DNA from 3 places in the Mesorhizobium sp. B263B2A genome. Region 1 is predicted to be linked to each of the others. Evidence: predicted binding sites of a transcription regulator. Region 1 holds the regulator's gene; each other region holds the start of a gene.
What was found. The regulator PhoB, encoded in region 1, activates phosphate uptake and scavenging genes when phosphate is short. The targets are predictions, from matches to a motif close to TGTCATNNANCTGTCAT.
Positions count from the first base shown of each region.

Region 2: the regulator PhoB is predicted to act here: its motif matches at 2,585-2,601, upstream of LB568_RS01830 (DUF1045 domain-containing protein).
Region 3: the regulator PhoB is predicted to act here: its motif matches at 1,583-1,599, upstream of phnC (phosphonate ABC transporter ATP-binding protein).

Region 1 is NZ_JAIUIU010000004.1:146,904-153,051, reverse strand. It holds gene LB568_RS09985 (sugar ABC transporter permease) at 1-476, opposite strand, end outside; gene xylF (D-xylose ABC transporter substrate-binding protein) at 620-1,660, opposite strand; gene LB568_RS09975 (ROK family protein) at 1,931-3,175, shown strand; gene phoB (phosphate regulon transcriptional regulator PhoB) at 3,494-4,183, opposite strand; gene phoU (phosphate signaling complex protein PhoU) at 4,200-4,907, opposite strand; gene pstB (phosphate ABC transporter ATP-binding protein PstB) at 4,931-5,734, opposite strand; gene pstA (phosphate ABC transporter permease PstA) at 5,731-6,148, opposite strand, start outside.
Region 2 is NZ_JAIUIU010000001.1:369,219-375,366, reverse strand. It holds gene iolD (3D-(3,5/4)-trihydroxycyclohexane-1,2-dione acylhydrolase (decyclizing)) at 1-244, shown strand, start outside; gene iolE (myo-inosose-2 dehydratase) at 327-1,244, shown strand; gene LB568_RS01840 (hypothetical protein) at 1,288-1,506, shown strand; gene iolB (5-deoxy-glucuronate isomerase) at 1,675-2,487, shown strand; gene LB568_RS01830 (DUF1045 domain-containing protein) at 2,641-3,348, shown strand; gene LB568_RS01825 (alpha-D-ribose 1-methylphosphonate 5-triphosphate diphosphatase) at 3,390-4,544, shown strand; gene phnN (phosphonate metabolism protein/1,5-bisphosphokinase (PRPP-forming) PhnN) at 4,541-5,170, shown strand; gene LB568_RS01815 (transporter substrate-binding domain-containing protein) at 5,474-6,148, shown strand, end outside.
Region 3 is NZ_JAIUIU010000005.1:82,807-88,954, reverse strand. It holds gene phnL (phosphonate C-P lyase system protein PhnL) at 1-136, shown strand, start outside; gene LB568_RS11320 (DapH/DapD/GlmU-related protein) at 133-750, shown strand; gene LB568_RS11315 (DUF1868 domain-containing protein) at 834-1,544, shown strand; gene phnC (phosphonate ABC transporter ATP-binding protein) at 1,679-2,536, shown strand; gene phnD (phosphonate ABC transporter substrate-binding protein) at 2,638-3,546, shown strand; gene phnE (phosphonate ABC transporter, permease protein PhnE) at 3,602-4,561, shown strand; gene phnE (phosphonate ABC transporter, permease protein PhnE) at 4,627-5,994, shown strand.

The DNA of each region.
Region 1 (6,148 bases):
AATGTCACGATAAAGGCGGGAACTTCGAGGTAGGCGATGATGAAGCCCTGGAACGCACCGATCAGGAGACCGAGCACCACACCGGCGGCCAGTGCAATGATCCAGAGCCAGGGGTTTCCAAGCTGGAAGCCGATGACGCGAATGAGGAATTCGGCTTGCGCCACGCCCATGATCATGCCGATCACACCTTCGACGGAGCCAACCGAAAGGTCGATGTTACGCATGACGATGACCAGCACCATGCCGGTCGCCATGATCGCGACCGAGGACGTCTGCACCGACAGGTTCCAGAGATTGCGCGGCGTCAGGAAAAGTCCGCCCGACAGGATGTGAATGCCGATCCAGATGACCAGCAGCGCACCGACCATGCCAAGCATGCGTGTGTCGAGTTCGGTTGCCTTCAGAAACCGGGCGACCGCGCCAAGTTCCGATGCCCGCGCGGTGTCGGCCGGTGCATTTGAGGTCGTGTCGGTCATGAAATCCTCCCGCCGGCTTGCCGTCTGACGCGGATGCCGGAATAGAGCCTGGAAGTTACCCGCCCGCGGCGGAAACACAAATCTTCCTGAAAAAACGCCGCGGCCTGACAGCCGCGGCGCTTCATTGTCTGACGTCTTCGAGATCAGTTGCAGGCCGCGACGCTGCCGGCGGCGACGCCTGCACAGACCTCGTCCTTCTTGATCCAGCCGGCGTCGATGACCACGTTGAGATTGTCCTTGGTGATCGCAACCGGTGTCAGGAACAGCGACTTGACGGTGTTGCCGCCAGGCGTCGTGAAGTCCTTCGCACCGGCGATGTCTGCCATCTTCTTGCCGTCGGCCAGCTGCGAGGCGATCTCGGCGGCATTCTTGCCGAGTTCGCGCGCGTCCTTCCACACCGACACGGTCTGGGTGCCGAGCGCGATGCGGTTGAGTGCCGCATGGTCGCCGTCCTGGCCGGACACCGGCACGGTGCCGGCAAGGCCTTGCGCCGTCAGCGCCGCGACGACGCCGCCTGCGGTGCCGTCATTGGCCGCGACCACCGCGTCGACCTTGTTGTCGTTGGCGGTCAGGAACTGTTCCATGTTCTTCTGGGCGTTGGCGGGCAGCCAGCCGTCCGTATAGGCTTCGCCGACATTCTTGATCTTGCCGCTGTCGATGGCTTCCTTGAGCACTTCCATCGAGCCCGAGAACAGGAAGTCGGCATTCGGATCGGCACCCGAGCCCTTGATGAAGACGTAGTTGCCTTCCGGCTTGGCCTTGAACACCGCGCTGGCCTGCAAGCGACCGACTTCCTTGTTGTCGAAGGTCAGGTAGAAGACGTCCTTGTTCTCGATCAGGCGGTCATAACCGACGACCGGAATGCCTTCGTCCAGCGCCTTCTGCACCGCCGGGCCGATGGCCGAGGCATCCTGCGCCAGGATGATCAGCGAATTGGCGCCTTGCGAGATCAGGCTTTCGACATCGGTGAGCTGCTTGCCGGGATTGGACTGCGCGTCGGCGGAGATGTACTTGTCGCCGGCGGCCTCGATCGCCTTTTTCATCGCGGCCTCGTCGGTCTTCCAGCGCTCTTCCTGGAAATTGGACCAGGAAACGCCGATGACCTTGTCCTTCGCCTGCGCGACCGACGCAAGCGTCAGCGACATGGCGACACCCGCCAGGATGGCGGCTGTGAATTTCTTCATGATATTCCTCCCTGCGCCGCGTATGGCGCGACCAAACTGGCCCTAAGGCCGGCACAAAGGCCCCTATTTTTTCGAGCCTCGAAAAAACACTGGTCCATCGCCGGAACACTGTCAACAATGATTCTGATGGATTTTGAGGTGCCGCGGACTTTTTTTCGAGCTCCGGAATAAATAATGACAGCGTGGGGCGCTTCTGCCAGTATTTGGTGGCTTCGCTGGCGGCGTTCGGGAGGCACGAAAGGCCGCGGCGATCGGGAGGATGTGGGAAACATGTCGGTCGGAATCCGCCACGACGATCTGCGCCGGCGCAACCGCGCGATGGTGATCGCGGCCGTGCGCCGTGCCGGTCAGCCTTCGCGCACCGAGATCGCCGCGACCACCGGCCTCAGCCACTCGACCATCTCGGCGATCTCCTCCGACCTGATCGGCGAAGGCGTCCTGACCGAGGGCAAGCCGAGCGAGGCCGGGTCGCTGAAACGCGGCCGACCGCAGGTCGGCCTCACACTCAACCCGGAGGCGGCGGCGGTGATGACCGTGGTGCTGTCGCTGAATTTCCTGTCGGTCGCCGTCATCGACTATGCCGGCCAGGTGATATCGGAGGAACAGCGCCGGCTGGACACGCTGACCATGTCGCGCGAGGCGCTGATCGGCGAATGCGTTGCCATCGTGCGGCGCCGCATCGACGATCCCGACGTCGACGTCCGCAGCGTCGCCCGCATCGCACTGGCCATCCAGGGCATCACCGACACCGAGGCGCGCGCCATGCTGTGGTCGCCGATCACGCCGCAGACCGACATCGCCTTCGCCGACATATTCGAAGCCGAGTTCGGCATCCCCGCCACCATGGAAAACGACTGCAACATGATGGCGGTGGCGCTGCGCTGGCGCGATCCCGAGCGCTACCGCGACGACTTCATCGCCATTCTGCTGTCGCATGGCATCGGCATGGGCCTGGTGCTGAAGGGCGAACTGTTCACCGGCACCCATTCCTCGGGCGGCGAGTTCGGCCACATGATCCACCGGCCGGGCGGCGCGCTCTGCCGCTGCGGACGGCGCGGCTGCGTCGAGGCCTATGCCGGCAACTATGCTATCTGGCGCAATGCGAGGCAGCTTGGCGAGGACACCGAACCGGTCGACGTCAGCGACGCCGACATGCGGACGCTGGCGGCCTCGGCGCGCGAGAAGGACGGCCCGGAGCGCCAGGCCTATCGCAAGGCCGGCGAGGCGCTCGGCTATGGCCTGGGCAGCCTGTTCGCGCTGATCGATCCCGCCCCCGTCGCCATGGTCGGCGTCAGCGCCGCCGCCTTCGACCTGATCGAGCCGGCCTTGCGCGAGGCGATTGCCCGGACCGCCGGTGGCCAGCACTCGGAATCGATCTCCTTCGACACCGAGCCGAACGAACTGCCGCTGATCCGCGAAGGCTGCGCCATGCGCGCTCTGACCTTCGTCGACCAGGAAATTTTCGCGCCAGGCGTGCAGGCGAGAGGGGGCGCCGCTGGGAAGAACGTGGCGTGAAATCGAAGCCATCGTAACACCCGTGGGTTGGACAAAGCCTCACGACTTCGTCATCCCTGGGCGGAGCAGGAGCGAAGCTCCGTCGCGGAGACCCTGGGATCCATGCCGCGACCTTGGCCACGGAGTGCAGCGGAGCAGAATTCCGCACCGAGGCAACGCTTCGAAGTCGCGGCATGGATCCTCGGGTCTGCGCCGCGTCGCTTCGCTCCTTGCTCCGCCCGTGGATGACGAAGCAATGGACGTTTTCGCGAATCGCCAAGGTAAAGCGATCCGGCTTAAGCACGAAATCCGACTGTCTAACCTTCCGCGCCGAAGAACCTAATCTTCCCGGATCGCGTAGCCCGCCCCACGAATCGTGCGGATCACATCCGGCATGCGGCCATTGTTGACCGCCTTGCGCAGCCGCCCGACATGCACGTCGACGGTGCGCTCGTCGATGTAGATCGTCTCGCCCCAGACATTGTCGAGCAACTGGCTGCGCGAGAACACCCGGCCGGGATGGCGCATCATGAATTCGAGCAGGCGGAACTCGGTCGGTCCGAGCCGGATCTCGCTCTTTTTGCGGTAGACGCGGTGCGATTCGCGGTCGAGCACGATATCGCCGACCTTGAGCACGCTGGACAGCACTTCAGGTTTGGCGCGGCGCAGCAGCGCCTTGACGCGTGCCATGAATTCCGGCGTCGAGAACGGCTTGACCAGATAGTCGTCGGCGCCGGTCGACAGGCCGCGCACGCGGTCGCTCTCCTCGCCCCGCGCGGTCAGCATGATGATCGGCAGCCGCTCGGTCTCGGGCCGCATCCGCAGGCGCCGGCAGAGTTCGATGCCGGACACCGCCGGCACCATCCAGTCGAGCACCAGAAGGTCGGGCACGTTCTCCTGCAGGCGGATCTCCGCCTCGTCGCCGCGCGTCACCACCTCGACCTGGTAGCCTTCCGATTCCAGATTGTAGCGGAGCAGCACCCCTAGCGGCTCCTCATCCTCCACCACCATGATGCGTGGCGCGATCATCGGCTGGTCACCCCTGCTATGCCGCCGGCGCCGACATCGCGGTTTCGTCCTGCTTCGGGCGATTGGCGGGCAGCTGCGTGCCGGTCAGCACATAATACGCATTCTCGGCGATGTTGGTCACGTGGTCGCCGATGCGTTCGAGGTTCTTGGCACAGAACAGAAGATGCGTGCAGGCGGTGATGTTGCGCGGATCTTCCATCATGTAGGTCAGCAGTTCTCGGAACACCGAAGTGTATTTGACGTCGATACGCTCGTCGTCGGCGCGCAGCTTGGCCAGTGCGGCGGCATCGCGCGCCGCATATTCCTCGATGACACCTTGAACCTGGATCAGCACCAGCTGCGCCATCGCGTCGATGGAGTGCGACAGGTCGCGCGGCGTGGCGGAGAGCCCGACCGTGCCGACGCGCTTGGCGATGTTCTTGGCAAGGTCGCCGATGCGTTCGAGATCGCCGGCCATGCGGATCGAGCCGACGACGTGGCGCAGATCGTCGGCCATCGGCTGGCGCTTGGCGATCAGCGTGATGGCGCGGTCGTCCAGCTCGCGCTGGCGCGCGTCCATGATCGCGTCATCGGAGACGACGCGTTGGGCGAGCGCATTGTCGGAGTTCAGCAGCGCCTTGGTGGCACCGCCGACCATCGAGCCGGCGAGGTCGCCCATGTCGCTGATCAGCCTGCTGATCTGTCCGAGATCTTCGTCGAAGGCTGCAACCGTGTGTTCGGCCATGATCCTGGTCCTCGTATGCGTGATCAGCCGAAGCGGCCGGTGATGTAGTCCTGCGTGCGCTTTTCGCGGGGCGACGTGAAGATCTTCTCCGTCTTGTCGAACTCGACCAGTTCGCCCAGGTACATGAAGGCCGTCTGCTTCGACACGCGCGCCGCCTGCTGCATGTTGTGGGTGACGATGACGATCGTGTAGTCGGCCTGCAATTCGTCGATCAGTTCCTCGATCTTGGCGGTCGACAGCGGATCGAGCGCCGAGGCCGGCTCGTCGAGCAGGATGACTTCCGGCTTCACCGCCACGGTACGGGCAATGCAGAGCCGCTGCTGCTGGCCGCCCGAAAGGCTGAGGCCGCTGGCATTGAGCTTGTCCTTGACCTCGGTCCAGAGCGCCGCGCGCTTCAGCGCCTGCTCGACGCGGCCGTCCATCTCGGCCTTGCTGATCTTCTCGTAGAGCCTGACGCCGAAGGCGATGTTCTCATAGATCGACATCGGGAACGGCGTCGGCTTCTGGAACACCATGCCGATCTTGGTGCGCAAGAGGTTGAGGTCCTGCGAACGGTCGAGAACGTTCTTGCCGTCGAGCAGCACCTGGCCCTCGGCTGTCTGCCTGGGATAGAGCTCGTAGATGCGGTTGAAGACGCGCAGCAGCGTCGACTTTCCGCAGCCCGACGGTCCGATGAAGGCGGTGACGCTGCGTTCGGGCAGCGACAGCGTGATGTCCTTCAGCGCCTTCGACTGGCCGTAGTAGAAATTGAGGTTCTTGACCTCGATCTTTGCCTTGGCGGCTGCCTCGGCGGCGATCGTCATGTCTGGAGACAACATCTGGCTCATTTGTCCTCTCTGCGTCCGGTCAGGCTGCGCGCAAAGATGCTGAGCGCGAGAACCGTCAATGTAATGATGAGTGCGCCGGTCCAGGCCAGTTGCTGCCATTCCTCGTAGGGGCTGAGAGCGAACTGGAAGATGGTGACAGGCAGGCTGGCCATCGGCGCGTTGAGATTGCTCGACCAGAACTGGTTGTTGAGCGCGGTGAACAGCAGCGGTGCCGTCTCGCCGGAGATACGGGCAATGGCCAGCAATATGCCGGTGACGATGCCGGAAAGCGCGGCGCGGTAGGCGACCGAGCGGATCACCACCCAGCGCGGCGCGCCGATCGCGGTGCCGGCTTCGCGCAAGGCGTTGGGCACCAAATTGAGCATGTCCTCGGTGGTGCGCACGACGACGGGGATAACCAGAATAGCCAGCGCG
Region 2 (6,148 bases), on a different contig from region 1:
GGCGAGCCTGGGCGCGATCGCCGAAAAAGTGCCGTCGATCGCCGGGCTGGAAAATGCGCTGCAAAAGGCCAAGGCAAACGACCGCACCACGGTGCTGGTCATCGACACCGACCCGCTGGCCTCCACCGATGCCGGCGGCCATTGGTGGGATGTGGCGGTGCCGGAAGTGTCGGCGCGACCACAGGTCAATGCGGCACGCAAGGCCTATGACGAAAAGCGGCAGATGCAGAGCGTTGGCGATTGATATCGGCGCTGACCCCCACCCCGCTGCTGCGCAGCGACCCTCCCCACAAGGGGGAGGGTGAACAAGAAACCGGAGCTAAAACTTGAAAGCCAAACTGGGCATGTCCCCCATTGCATGGTGGAACGACGATCTTGCCGAACTCAGCGATGACGTGTCGCTGGAAGAATGCCTGCGCCAGTCGCGTTCGGCCGGCTTCACCGGCATGGAGATGGGCCGGCGTTTTCCCAACGACCCCGCTGTCATGCTGCCGATCCTGAAGAAGGCTGACGTGACGCTGTGCGGCGGCTGGTTTTCCGGCACGCTGGTCGACGAGGAGATGGCGAAGAACCAGGATCGTATCCAGCCGATGATCGACCTGTTCAAGGCGGTCAACGCGCCCTGCATCGTCTATGGCGAGGTCGGCCGCTCGATTCAGGGCGACCGCTCCAAGCCGCTGGCCACCAAGCCGAAACTCTCGGACGATGAGATGAAGGCCTATGCCAAGCGCGTGACCGCTTTCGGCGAATGGTGTGCCGGGCAAGGCATGCCGCTGTCCTATCACCACCACATGGCCGCCGTGGTCGAGACCGAGCCGGAGCTCAATGCCTTCATGCGCCATTCCGGCGAAGGCATTCCGCTGCTGCTCGACGCCGGACATCTGGCCTTCGCCGGCGGCGATGTGCTGCGCGCCATCGACAACCACCACAAGCGGATCAGCCATGTGCATGTGAAGGATGTGCGCATGGATGTGATCGACCGGCTCGACCGCACCAAGCAGTCCTTCCTCGACGCGGTGGCGCTCGGCGCCTTCACGGTGCCGGGCGACGGCTCGCTGGATTTCGGCGCCATCGTGCAGCGCTTCGCCGACCATGGCTATGAGGGCTGGTTCGTGGTCGAGGCCGAGCAGGACCCGAAGAAGAACCCGCCGCTGAAGATGGCGCAGCTTGGCCACAAGGAGCTGATGCGAGTGATGACCGCCGCCGGCTATACGGTCGAAACCCAGGGTTTTCCGAATGCCTGACGCGATGGGTTCACGGCGAAGCAGGTTGCTGTAGATTGGCGCGATGAAAGATTCCGAGCACCCCTTCTTCCGCCCGCTTTGGCGGCGTGTCGCCGTCGTCGCGGTCTGCGTCATCTGGTCGATCATCGAGTTCGCCACCGGCACCCCGTTCTGGGGCGTCATCGCGCTCGGCTTCGCCGGCTACGGCGTTTGGCAGTTTTTCTACCTCTACAAGCCGGTCGATGAGAGCAAGGCGCCGGCCGAGGCCGAACCGAAGGAATAGAGGGGCCGTTGGGCGCGGAACGGGTCGCGTGCGTTGGAGATTGCCTGAAACGCCTCCCGCCTCGTCATCCTGGGGCGGAGCAAGGAGCGACGCGGCGCGGCGCAGACCCTAGGATGACGAAGGCGGGGGCCTCGGCGCACCTCGAATATCTGCGATAGGAGACAAAAAATGTCGAAGCTGCTCGTCAAAGCCGGCAAAGGCCATGGCCGCGTCGCTCATGTGACGCCGAAAAACGCCGGCTGGACCTATGTCGGTTTCGACCTGCATCGGCTGAAGCCGGGCGAAACGGCTTCCGGAAAGATGGACGACCGCGAAATCTGCCTGGTGTTCGTCACCGGCAAGGGCAAGGCGAAAGCCGGCGGCAAGGACCTCGGCCTGCTCGGCGAACGTATGTCGCCCTTCGAGGGCAAGCCATGGTCGGTCTATGTGCCGCAGGGATCGGACTGGTCGGTGACGGCGGACACCGAACTGGAACTCGCCGTCTGTTCGGCACCGGGCCTCGGCGGCGGGCTGCCGGTTCGGGTGATTGGACCCGACGATCTCGGTCAGGAGGTGCGCGGCAAGGGCACCAACACGCGCTATGTCACCAACATCCTGCCGGAAGGCCAGCCAGCGGACTCGCTGCTGGTGGTCGAGGTGATCACGCCGGGCGGCCACACGTCGAGCTATCCGCCGCACAAGCATGACCAGGACAATCTGCCTGCCGAATCCTATCTCGAGGAAACCTATTATCATCGCCTCAACCCGCCGCAGGGCTTTGCCTTCCAGCGCGTCTATACCGACGCCGACAAGAGCGGCCATCGCGCGCTCGACGAGGCGATGGCGATCGAGGACGGCGATATCGTGCTGGTGCCCGAGGGCTACCATCCCTGCGCCGCCTGCCATGGCTATGACCTCTATTATCTCAACGTCATGGCCGGACCGAAGCGGACGTGGAAATTCCACAATGCGCCCGAGCACGAATGGTTGATGAAGGCCTGACCGTTCCGGGTTTTCGGCCGAAGCCACTGGTCCAGCTCGGAAAAATCGTCGGCTAAGGACCGACAGGGGTCGATTTGCCATCGAAAACCCTTCAAAGCTTCGTCAATCCGTCATGGAAATCACCTATGGCAGCGAGACTGACGAGGATTTTTCATGCGTTATGCCATTTATTTCACCCCCCGGCAGGACGAACCGCTGGCGCGGATCGCCGCCAACTGGCTAGGCCGCGACCCGTTCGGCGCCGCGACGAAGCCAGTCGAGGCGGTGGCGGATTTGTCGGCGGCGGAAGTCGCCTTCCACACTGCTTCGGCGCGCCGCTACGGCTTTCACGCGACGCTGAAGGCGCCCTTCCGCCTGGCGGCCAACGAGACCGAGGCCTCGCTGCGCGCGGCACTCGACCATTTTGCCGAAGCAACGCCGGTGGTGACGATCCCGCGTCTCGTCGTCAGCCAGATCGACAGTTTTTTCGCGCTCGTGCCGGAAGGGCCGCTGCCGCCGCTCAACCGTTTCGCCGATGACGTGGTGCGCGATTTCGACCGCTTTCGTGCGCCGCTGACCGAGGCCGAGATCGAGCGGCGCAGCCCGGATTCGCTGAAGCCGGCCGAGTTTCGCAACCTCTGCCAGTGGGGCTACCCTTATGTCTTCGAGACTTTTCGCTTCCACATGACGCTGTCCGGCCGGGCCGGGCCACAGGAAAGCCCACGTCTGCGCGCAGCAATCGACAGCCTGTTCGCGGAGGTGCTTTCGCAGCCGGTGCTGGTGGACGCGCTGACGCTGTTCGTCGAACTCGAACCGGGGGCACCGTTCATGGTGCTTTCCCATCACGCGCTTGGGCGCCGCCCGGCCAGAAAGACCGCCTGAGCCGGAACAGTTCCGACCGGAAGAACCAAGGATTGCCTGAAATGACCGCCGAGACCGTTCTTTCCAATGCCCGCATCGTGCTTGCCGACGAGATCGTCGAGGGTTCGCTGGTGCTGCGCGACGGGCTTATCGCCGGCATCGATGCGGGTGCCAGGCAAACCGGCGGGAATATGGCAGGCGAGGACATGGGCGGCGATTACATCATTCCCGGGCTGGTCGAACTCCATACCGACCATCTCGAGGGCCACTACGCGCCGCGCCCGAAGGTGCGCTGGAACCCGATCGCCGCCGTGCTTGCCCATGACGCGCAAGTGGCGACCGCCGGCATCACCACCGTGCTCGACGCCCTGCGCGTCGGCATGGACGAGGACGCCGATCTCACCTCCACCGACATCCGCAAGCTGGCCGATGCCATCGAGGACAGTGTGCAGCAGGACCGGCTGCGGGCCGACCACTTCATCCACCTGCGCTGCGAGGTTTCGGCGCCGGACTGCCTCAAGGCTTTCGCCAATTTCGACGGCGACGAGCGGGTCAAGCTGGCATCGCTGATGGACCATGCCCCGGGACAGCGCCAGTTCGTCAATCTGGAAACCTATGCCTATTACTACCAGCGCAAGCTGAAGCTGACGGATCGCGACTTCCAGAAATTCTGCGAGAAGCGGATGGGCGAGTCGGCGCTCAATTCGAGGCCGAACCGGGTGCATATCGCCGCCGCCTGCCAGGAACGCGGCATCGTGCTGGCCAGCCATGACGATGCAACCATCGGCCATGTCGGCGAGGCGATCGAACAGGGCGTGCGCGTTGCCGAGTTCCCGACCACGCAAGAAGCCGCGCGCGCTTCGAAAGAAGCCGGGCTCGGCGTGCTGATGGGCGCACCCAACGTCATGCGCGGCGCCTCGCATTCGGGCAATGTCTCGGCCCGCACGCTGGCGAGCGACGGCCTGCTCGACATCTTGTCGTCAGACTATATTCCCTTCAGCCTGATCCAGTCCGCCTTCTTCCTCGGCGACGTGGTCGAAGGCATCTCGCTGCCGCAGGCGGTCGCCATGGTTTCGAAGAACCCGGCCGAAGCGGTTGGCCTCAATGACCGCGGCATCATCCAGCAGGGCCGCCGCGCCGACCTGGTGCGCGTGCGCGTCGACGACCATGTCCCGGTGGTGCGCACCGTCTGGCGGCAGGGACTGCGGGTTGCATGATGGTGTCGGCCTTGATCGAGCGTGAACTGTCCGCCGAAACGTTTCCGATCCGCCATGGCGTTTTCGTCGCTATCGTCGGCCCAAGCGGCGCCGGCAAGGACACGGTGATCGGCTACGCCCGCGCGCTGTTCACCGATGAGACCCGGCTGGAGTTCGTCCGCCGCGTCATCACCAGGCCGTGCGATGCGGCGAGCGAGGATCACGACACGCTGGCCGACGCCGCCTTCGTCGAGGCCGAGGCCGACGGCGCCTTCGCCATCTCCTGGGAGGCGCATGGCCTGCGCTATGGCCTGCCCGCCGATGTCGACTGGTCGGTGGCCAACGGCCGTGTCGCGGTGGCCAACGTGTCGCGCGCGGTCATTCCGGTGTTGCGCGAACGCTACGCCAACCTGGCCATAGTCGAGATCACCGCCTCGCCGGATGTGCTGGCCGAGCGGCTGGCGATGCGCGGCCGCGAGTCGCGCGGCGAAGTGCTGGCGCGGCTGGCACGCAGCGCCAATGTCACCCTGTCCGGTCCTGGCGTCACCTCGATCGACAACAGCGGCGCGCGCGAAGTGGCCGGCGAACGCTTCGCCGAGCTGTTGCGCAAGGCCGTGGCCTTTTCCGACATGTCGGGCCTGATCTAGTTTCATCGCTTCCAACATGGCTGACGGCCGTGCAGACCTTCCTATGAGGCTCATGAGAGATTGACTGGACGTATAAATGCAATGCAATATGGTACCGTTACCATCTGTCAACTCGAAGTCGGCTGAAGCGCTCATGGACAGGTCCTAAATATTATAATAGCATACCATTATATCTGCGGAGGAGCGCTGCGCCCCGGTTTTGCAAGGGGATGTCAGCGAGCAAAAATTTACGTCGTCGCGCGGCCTGCGCCCCGCATGAGCGATGCCGACACGAGGCGCTCAAAAAATGCATGGGAGGAAAACATGCGGACTTTCCTGGGAGGGGCCGGCGCCTTGCTGGCCGGCTTGGCGCTTTTGGCGCTGCCGTCGATCGCTTCGGCGCAGTCGGTCGAGGATATCATCTCGCGCGGCAAGCTGGTCGTCGCCATCGACACCACGACGCCGCCCTACGGCTTTCTCGACGCCAATCTGAAGCCGACCGGCTTCGACATCGAGGTCGCCAACAAGATGGGCGAAGCGCTCGGCGTGCCCGTCGAATTCGTCACCGTCACCTCGCCCGGCCGCATCCCGGCGCTGCTGACCAAGCAGGTCGACGCGGTGATATCGATCTTCTCGATCACCCCGGCGCGGGCCATCCAGATCGACTATTCGATCCCCTATGCCGGACAGTCGGCGGTGGTGATCGCGCCGAAGAGCACCAGCATCCAGGGCGTCGCCGACCTGGTCGGCAAGAAGGTCGGCCTGACGCGCGGCACCGGCGAGGACGGGCTGCTGACCAAGGCCGCCGAGACCAATCCGGGCATCGAGATCCTGCGCTTCGACGACTATTCCTCGCTGCTGCAGGCGATGGTATCGGGCCAGATCGACGCCATGGGCGGCGGCGACTATGGCGAGATCTATCTGAAGAAGGCGCAGAACGGCGACGCGTTCGAACAGAAATACGTGCTGAAGACCTTCTACTTCGGCATTGGCGTCGCC
Region 3 (6,148 bases), on a different contig from region 1:
GATCGAACTCATCGCCGCCAAGAAGGCGGACGGCGTCGCCCTGCTCGGCATCTTCCACGACCACGACGTGCGCGAGGCGGTTGCCGACCGCATCATCGACGTCACCGCGTTTGCCCCCGGGAAAATCGCCGCATGAGCAGGAAATTGTCGGAGACGCCGCTGGTTCACCCGACGGCGGAGGTGCACAATTCCACGCTCGGCCGCTGGACCGAGATCGCCGACCGCAGCCGGGTCTCGGAAAGCGAACTCGGCGACTATTCATACATGATGCAGGATTGCGCCGTCTGGTGCGCGACCATCGGCAAATTTGCCAACATCGCCGCAAGCGTGCGCCTCAATGCCACCAATCACCCGACCTGGCGGCCGACGTTGCACCACTTCACCTACCGCGCCTCCGACTATTGGGACGACGCCGAGCATGAGAGCGAATTCTTCGCGGAGCGTCGCGCCAAGCGCGTCACCATCGGCCACGACACCTGGCTCGGCCATGGCTCGACCGTCCTGCCCGGCGTCACCGTCGGCGAGGGCGCGGCGGTTGGCGCTGGAGCCGTCGTATCGAAAGATGTCGCCCCCTACACGATCGTCGCCGGCGTGCCGGCAAAACCGATCCGCGAGCGCTTCGACCGCCGCACGGCGGAGCGCTATCAGGCACTCGCCTGGTGGGATTGGGATCACGCCAGGCTGCGCGCCTCGCTCGATGATTTCCGGGAACTGTCTGCCGAAGCCTTCCTGGAGAAATACGAGGGATAGCTCCTCACATCGTCGTCATGGGAACTCGTTCATACCCTTGACATACGACTCGGACAGGAGGCCATCTTCCCAGGGAGATCGCCATGCCCGACACAATCAGCCCCTCGCTCGCCGGATTCTTTGCCGGCTCCAATCCTACCACCCCGGCGCATCTCGGCACACGCCACGACATGTCGGGCAACTTCCTGATCGAGCCCGGCAACACCGTCGTTAGTCACCTGGTCGGCGGCTCGCCGTCGGAGGCCGTGGTGCTTGCAGTGCGCGAGAAGATGCTGGCGATGCCTGACGCCGACCGGTTGGCCTTCACCCCCATCTCCAGCCTGCACATGACGCTGTTCCAAGGCGTCATCGAGTATCGCCGCCGCTTGCCCTACTGGCCCCAGGACGTACCGCTCGACACCAGCATCGAGGCCATGACCCGGCTCTATCTGGAACGGCTGAAGGATTTTCGGGGCTTCGGCCCGTTCAACATCAGGGTGGTCGAAATCGTGCCGAGCGGCCTCACCGTTGCCGGCGCGACCGACGACGACGTGCGCATCATGCGTCAATGGCGCGATGCGCTGGCGGTCCCGTTCGGGTATCGGCACCCCGATCACGACGCTTACGTCTTCCACATCACCTTCGCCTATCAGATCCAGCGTCTTGCCGACGACAGGGCGGCCGCGTGGCAGACGCTGTTCGACGATTGCCTGGCGCTTTTCGCGCGCCAGGCGCCGGTCATCGAGATCAAGCCGCCCGCATTCTGCAGCTTCCGCGACATGGAGCATTTCGAGGAATTGCAAGTGCTCGGCTGATCGCGCGGAAACGGGCGCATGACGCAGCGCCTGTGGAGCGTAACAAAACTGACATCCAGGCGACACGGCAGGTTCATCTGGCTGCGTTAGGCGAGAAGCCTGACGATCAACATGGTCCTGACGGGAACCTGCCCATGCCAGCAACCTCAGCCACGCTCGAAATCCGCGGCGTCACCCGACGATTTGGCAAGAACACCGCTGTCAGCGATATCAACATCTCGATCCCGCAGGGTCAGATGGTCGGCGTCATCGGCCGTTCCGGCGCCGGCAAATCGACCCTCCTTCGCATGATCAACCGCCTCATCGATCCCAGCCAGGGGTCGATTTTTTTTGACGGCGCCGAAGTCTCCCAGTTGCGCGGCTCGCCGCTGCGGCGCTGGCAGCGCGACTGCGCCATGATCTTCCAGCAATTCAACCTGGTGCCGCGCCTCGACGTGCTGACCAATGTGCTGCTCGGCAAGCTGAACCACCGTTCGACGATATCGAACCTTTTCGGCATGTTCTCCCGCGCCGAATGCGCCGAGGCCGTCGCCGCCCTCGAGCGGCTCGACATCGCCCGCACCGCGCTGCAGCCCGCCGGCACGCTTTCGGGCGGACAGCAGCAGCGCGTCGCCATCGCCCGCGCCATGATGCAGCAGCCCAGGGTGATCCTTGCCGACGAGCCGATCGCCTCGCTCGACCCGCTCAATGCCAAGGTGGTGATGGATTCGCTGCAGGACATCAACCTGCGCGAGGGCATCACGGTCGTCACCAACCTCCACACGCTGGATACCGCCCGCACCTATTGCAACCGCATCATCGGCATGGCCGCCGGCAAGGTCGTCTTCGATGGCGCGCCGGAAGAGCTCGACCGCGAGGCCGTCCGCCTCGTCTACGGCGCCGACAGCAATGGTGGCGAGATTTCGGAGGCCATCACCTCCACCAGCGTTGCCTTCAAGCGAAAGATCGCCGCATCCGCCGGACCGCTCGAACCTGCATTCCCAGCTTACTGAGTTCAAGAAAGAGCGGCTCGGATCGTCCGCCCGCGTCAAGGGCACCTGTCAAAATCGATAACGCTGCCGGCGCGGGGCCGGAACCTACAGGAGAGATATCAATGTTCAGGAAGATGGTTCTCAGCGCCGTTTCGGTGCTCGCCATGGCCACCAGCATGGCCCACGCCGCCGATATGAAGGAATTCCGCGTCGGCATTCTCGGTGGCGAGAACGAGACCGACCGGCTGCGCAACTACCAGTGCCTGGCCGACCATTTGAAGGCCGAATTCGGTTTCGAAAAGGTCTCGCTGTTCCCGGCCGCCGACTATGACGGCGTCATCCAGGGCCTGCTCGGCGGTACGCTCGACTTCGCCGAACTCGGCGCTTCCGGCTACGCCAGCGTCGTCCTGAAGGACCCGAAGGCCGTTACCCCGATCCTCACCACCCAGCAGACCGACGGCGCCACCGGCTATTATTCGATCGGCCTGGCACTCAAGTCCTCCGGCATCACCGACATCAAGTCGGCCAAGGGCAAGAAGCTCGGCTACGCCGATCCGGATTCGACCTCGGGCTACCTGATCCCGCTGACCCAGATTCCGAAGGAGACCGGCGCTTCGAACGAGACCTTTTTCGCTTCGACCCAGTTCAACGGCGGCCACGAGAACAACGTCCTGGCCGTGCGTGACGGCAAGGTCGACGTCGCCGTCGATGATTCCTCGGGCATCGGCGACTTCAAGAACGGCTACACTTCGGGCACCTTCCACAAGGAAGTCGCCAAGGGCGCCGTCGACCCCAATGACTTCGTCGAAGTCTGGCGCTCGGGCCTGATTCCGAACGGCCCGCTGGTCGTGCGCACCGCGCTCGGCGACGACATGACCGCCAAGCTGGCCGCCTTCTTCACCGACCTGCCCAAGAAGGACAAGGCTTGCTTCGAAGGCGTGGAAGGCGGCGATTTCACCGGCTACGTTCCGGTGAAGGCGGACTTCTACAACGTCATCGTCGAAGCCCGTAAGGCAGCCATCGGCGGCTAACGGCGAAATCGGAAAGGGCGGCGCTGAAAACGCCGCCTTTTTTGCATCTCCGATCATGACCCTTTCCGTGACAGCCCCCTCTTCTGGCGCTACCCATCAGATGGCCGACGCCTGGCGACGGCAGACGTCGTTGCGCCGGTTCTATACCGCCCTCGGCGTCGCGCTGCTGCTTGTCGCCATGCTCGCCAGCATGTGGTTTGCCGACGAAGCCAATGCCGGCCACTTCTTCGACCGGCTGCCGCACATCCTGGATTTCCTGAGCTGGCTCGTCCCCAAGGACTGGAACGACGTCTGGCGGGCTTTGTTCGACATCGCCTCGCCGCATGATACCGGCACCCAGGAATTCAACTTCCCGCTTGGCCGCGTCTATGTCTGGGGCGGCTTCTACATCCCCGAATATTTTGAGCTGATGCTGACCACGGTGAACGTGGCGCTGGTCTCGACCTTCATCGGCTTCGTCTTCGCCGTGCCGTTCTCCTTCATCGCCGCGCGCAACCTGACGCCGCACCCTGTGCTGCGGCTTGTCGTCAAGCGCTTCATGGAGCTGCTGCGCGCCTTCCCCGAGATCGTCATCGCCGGCCTGTTCGCGGCCATCGTCTCGATCGGCCCGGTCGCCGCCATCATCGCCATCGGCCTGCATTCGATCGGCGCGCTGGGCAAGCTGTTCTACGAGATCAACGAGAACATCGACATGCGGGCCGAGGAAGGCCTGCGGGCGGTTGGCGCCAACTGGTTCGAGCGGGTTCGCTTTGCCGGCCTGCCGCAGGTTCTGCCCAATTTCATGTCCTACACGCTGCTGCGGATCGAGATCAACGTTCGCATCTCCACCATCATGGGCGCGGTCGGCGGCGGCGGCATTGGCGAGGAGTTGAAGCTCTCCATCTCGCGCGGCTTCGGCGCCAAGACGCTGGCGCTGGTGCTGCTCCTGTTCACCACCATCTTCATCGTCGACCAGTTCTCCGCCTGGCTGCGCCGCAAGCTGGTCGGCGAGCAGGCCTTCGTGATGGGGGCTTAGACCATGGTCCCGAAAAGTGGACGCCGGTTTTCGGGAGAGATCATGGTCAAACAAAAAGATGAATCATGGTGACGATGACGTCAGACGAAATCAGCGCGATCGAGGACCGCTTTCCGCATGTGTTCCGGCGGCCGGCCTACAAGCGCTTCGGCCCGCTGTTCCTGCTCCTGGGCACGGTGCTCTACCTCGCCTATGCGATGTGGTTCTTCAGCCTGCCGCAGGTGCTGCGGGAATCGCACTGGGAGCGCCTGCCGCTGTTCCTGTCGCAGTGGGTCAGCTACGATTTGCAGCCGGAGTTTCGCCTCGACCAAGCCGAGATCACGCCAAAATATCCGCGCTTCTCCGCGCTTGGCGAGAACCCGAACCCCGACTGGGTGATCAGGAACCCGGACGGCACGTTCACCGTGCAGATCGACGGGCCGGCTAAGTCCGTCACCTTCGACAAGGCGCAGGCGACGATCATGGCCAACGGCCAAACCGTGCCTGTCACGCTGACCAGCGGCAAGCCTGTGATCACGGGTCCGGTGCCGGACTGGATCACCGCGCATGACGACGAAGTGGTCGCCAAGATGGGCTTCGCCGGCGAGGTGCGCGTCACCGTCGACCGCGTCAAGGTGCGCAAGCGCTTCCTCGGCTGGGCGAATTTCGTCTTCGACACCCGCTCGCCCTTCTTCGGCAAATCGGCGGGAGACGTGGTCTCCCTGATCGTGTCCGGGCCGCAGTTGAAACCCGGCACCTCGAACCTCGCACTGGCCGGCGACAACATCTGGAACAACGCCCAGTGGCAGCACGGTGACGTCTGGACGAAGCTGCTGCAGACCATCGTCATGGCGTTTCTCGGCACGCTGCTCGGTGGCATCGTCGCCTTTCCGCTGGCTTTCTTCGCCGCCCGCAACATCACGCCGAGCGGCTTGCTGAGCCAGGTGCTCAAGCGCTTCTTCGACTTCATGCGCTCGGTCGACATGCTGATCTGGGCGCTGTTCTTCACCCGCGCGTTCGGGCCGGGGCCCCTGGCCGGCAGTGCGGCGATCTTCTTCACCGAGATCGGCACGCTCGGCAAAACCTATTCCGAGGCGTTGGAGAACATCGACGACAAGCCGCGCGAGGGCGTCGTCTCGACCGGCGCCAACGGCCTCTTGGTCCAGCGCTACGGCGTGATACCGGAAGTGGTGCCCGTGTTCATCAGCCAGACGCTCTACCAGTGGGAATCCAACACCCGCGGTGCCACCATCATCGGCGCTGTCGGCGCCGGCGGCATCGGCCTGAAGTTGTGGGAAGCGATGCGCACCAATTCCAACTGGGCCAATGTCTTCTACATGGTGCTGCTGACGCTGGTGGTGGTCTTCATCTTCGACAACATCTCCAACTTCCTGCGCCGCAGGCTCAGCCGGACGATCCACGATTACAACAGGATCCAGGCTGAACAGGGGTAGGCATCTTCCAGAATGAGGCGAGACGTCGGCGGGACAGCACCCCCCTCTGGCCTGCCGGCCATCTCCCCCGCAAGGAGGGAGATTGGCAGTTTCACAGGTGGCGCCTCCATTGCAACACTGGAGACTGGCGAAAGCCAGCACAACATCCGATCTC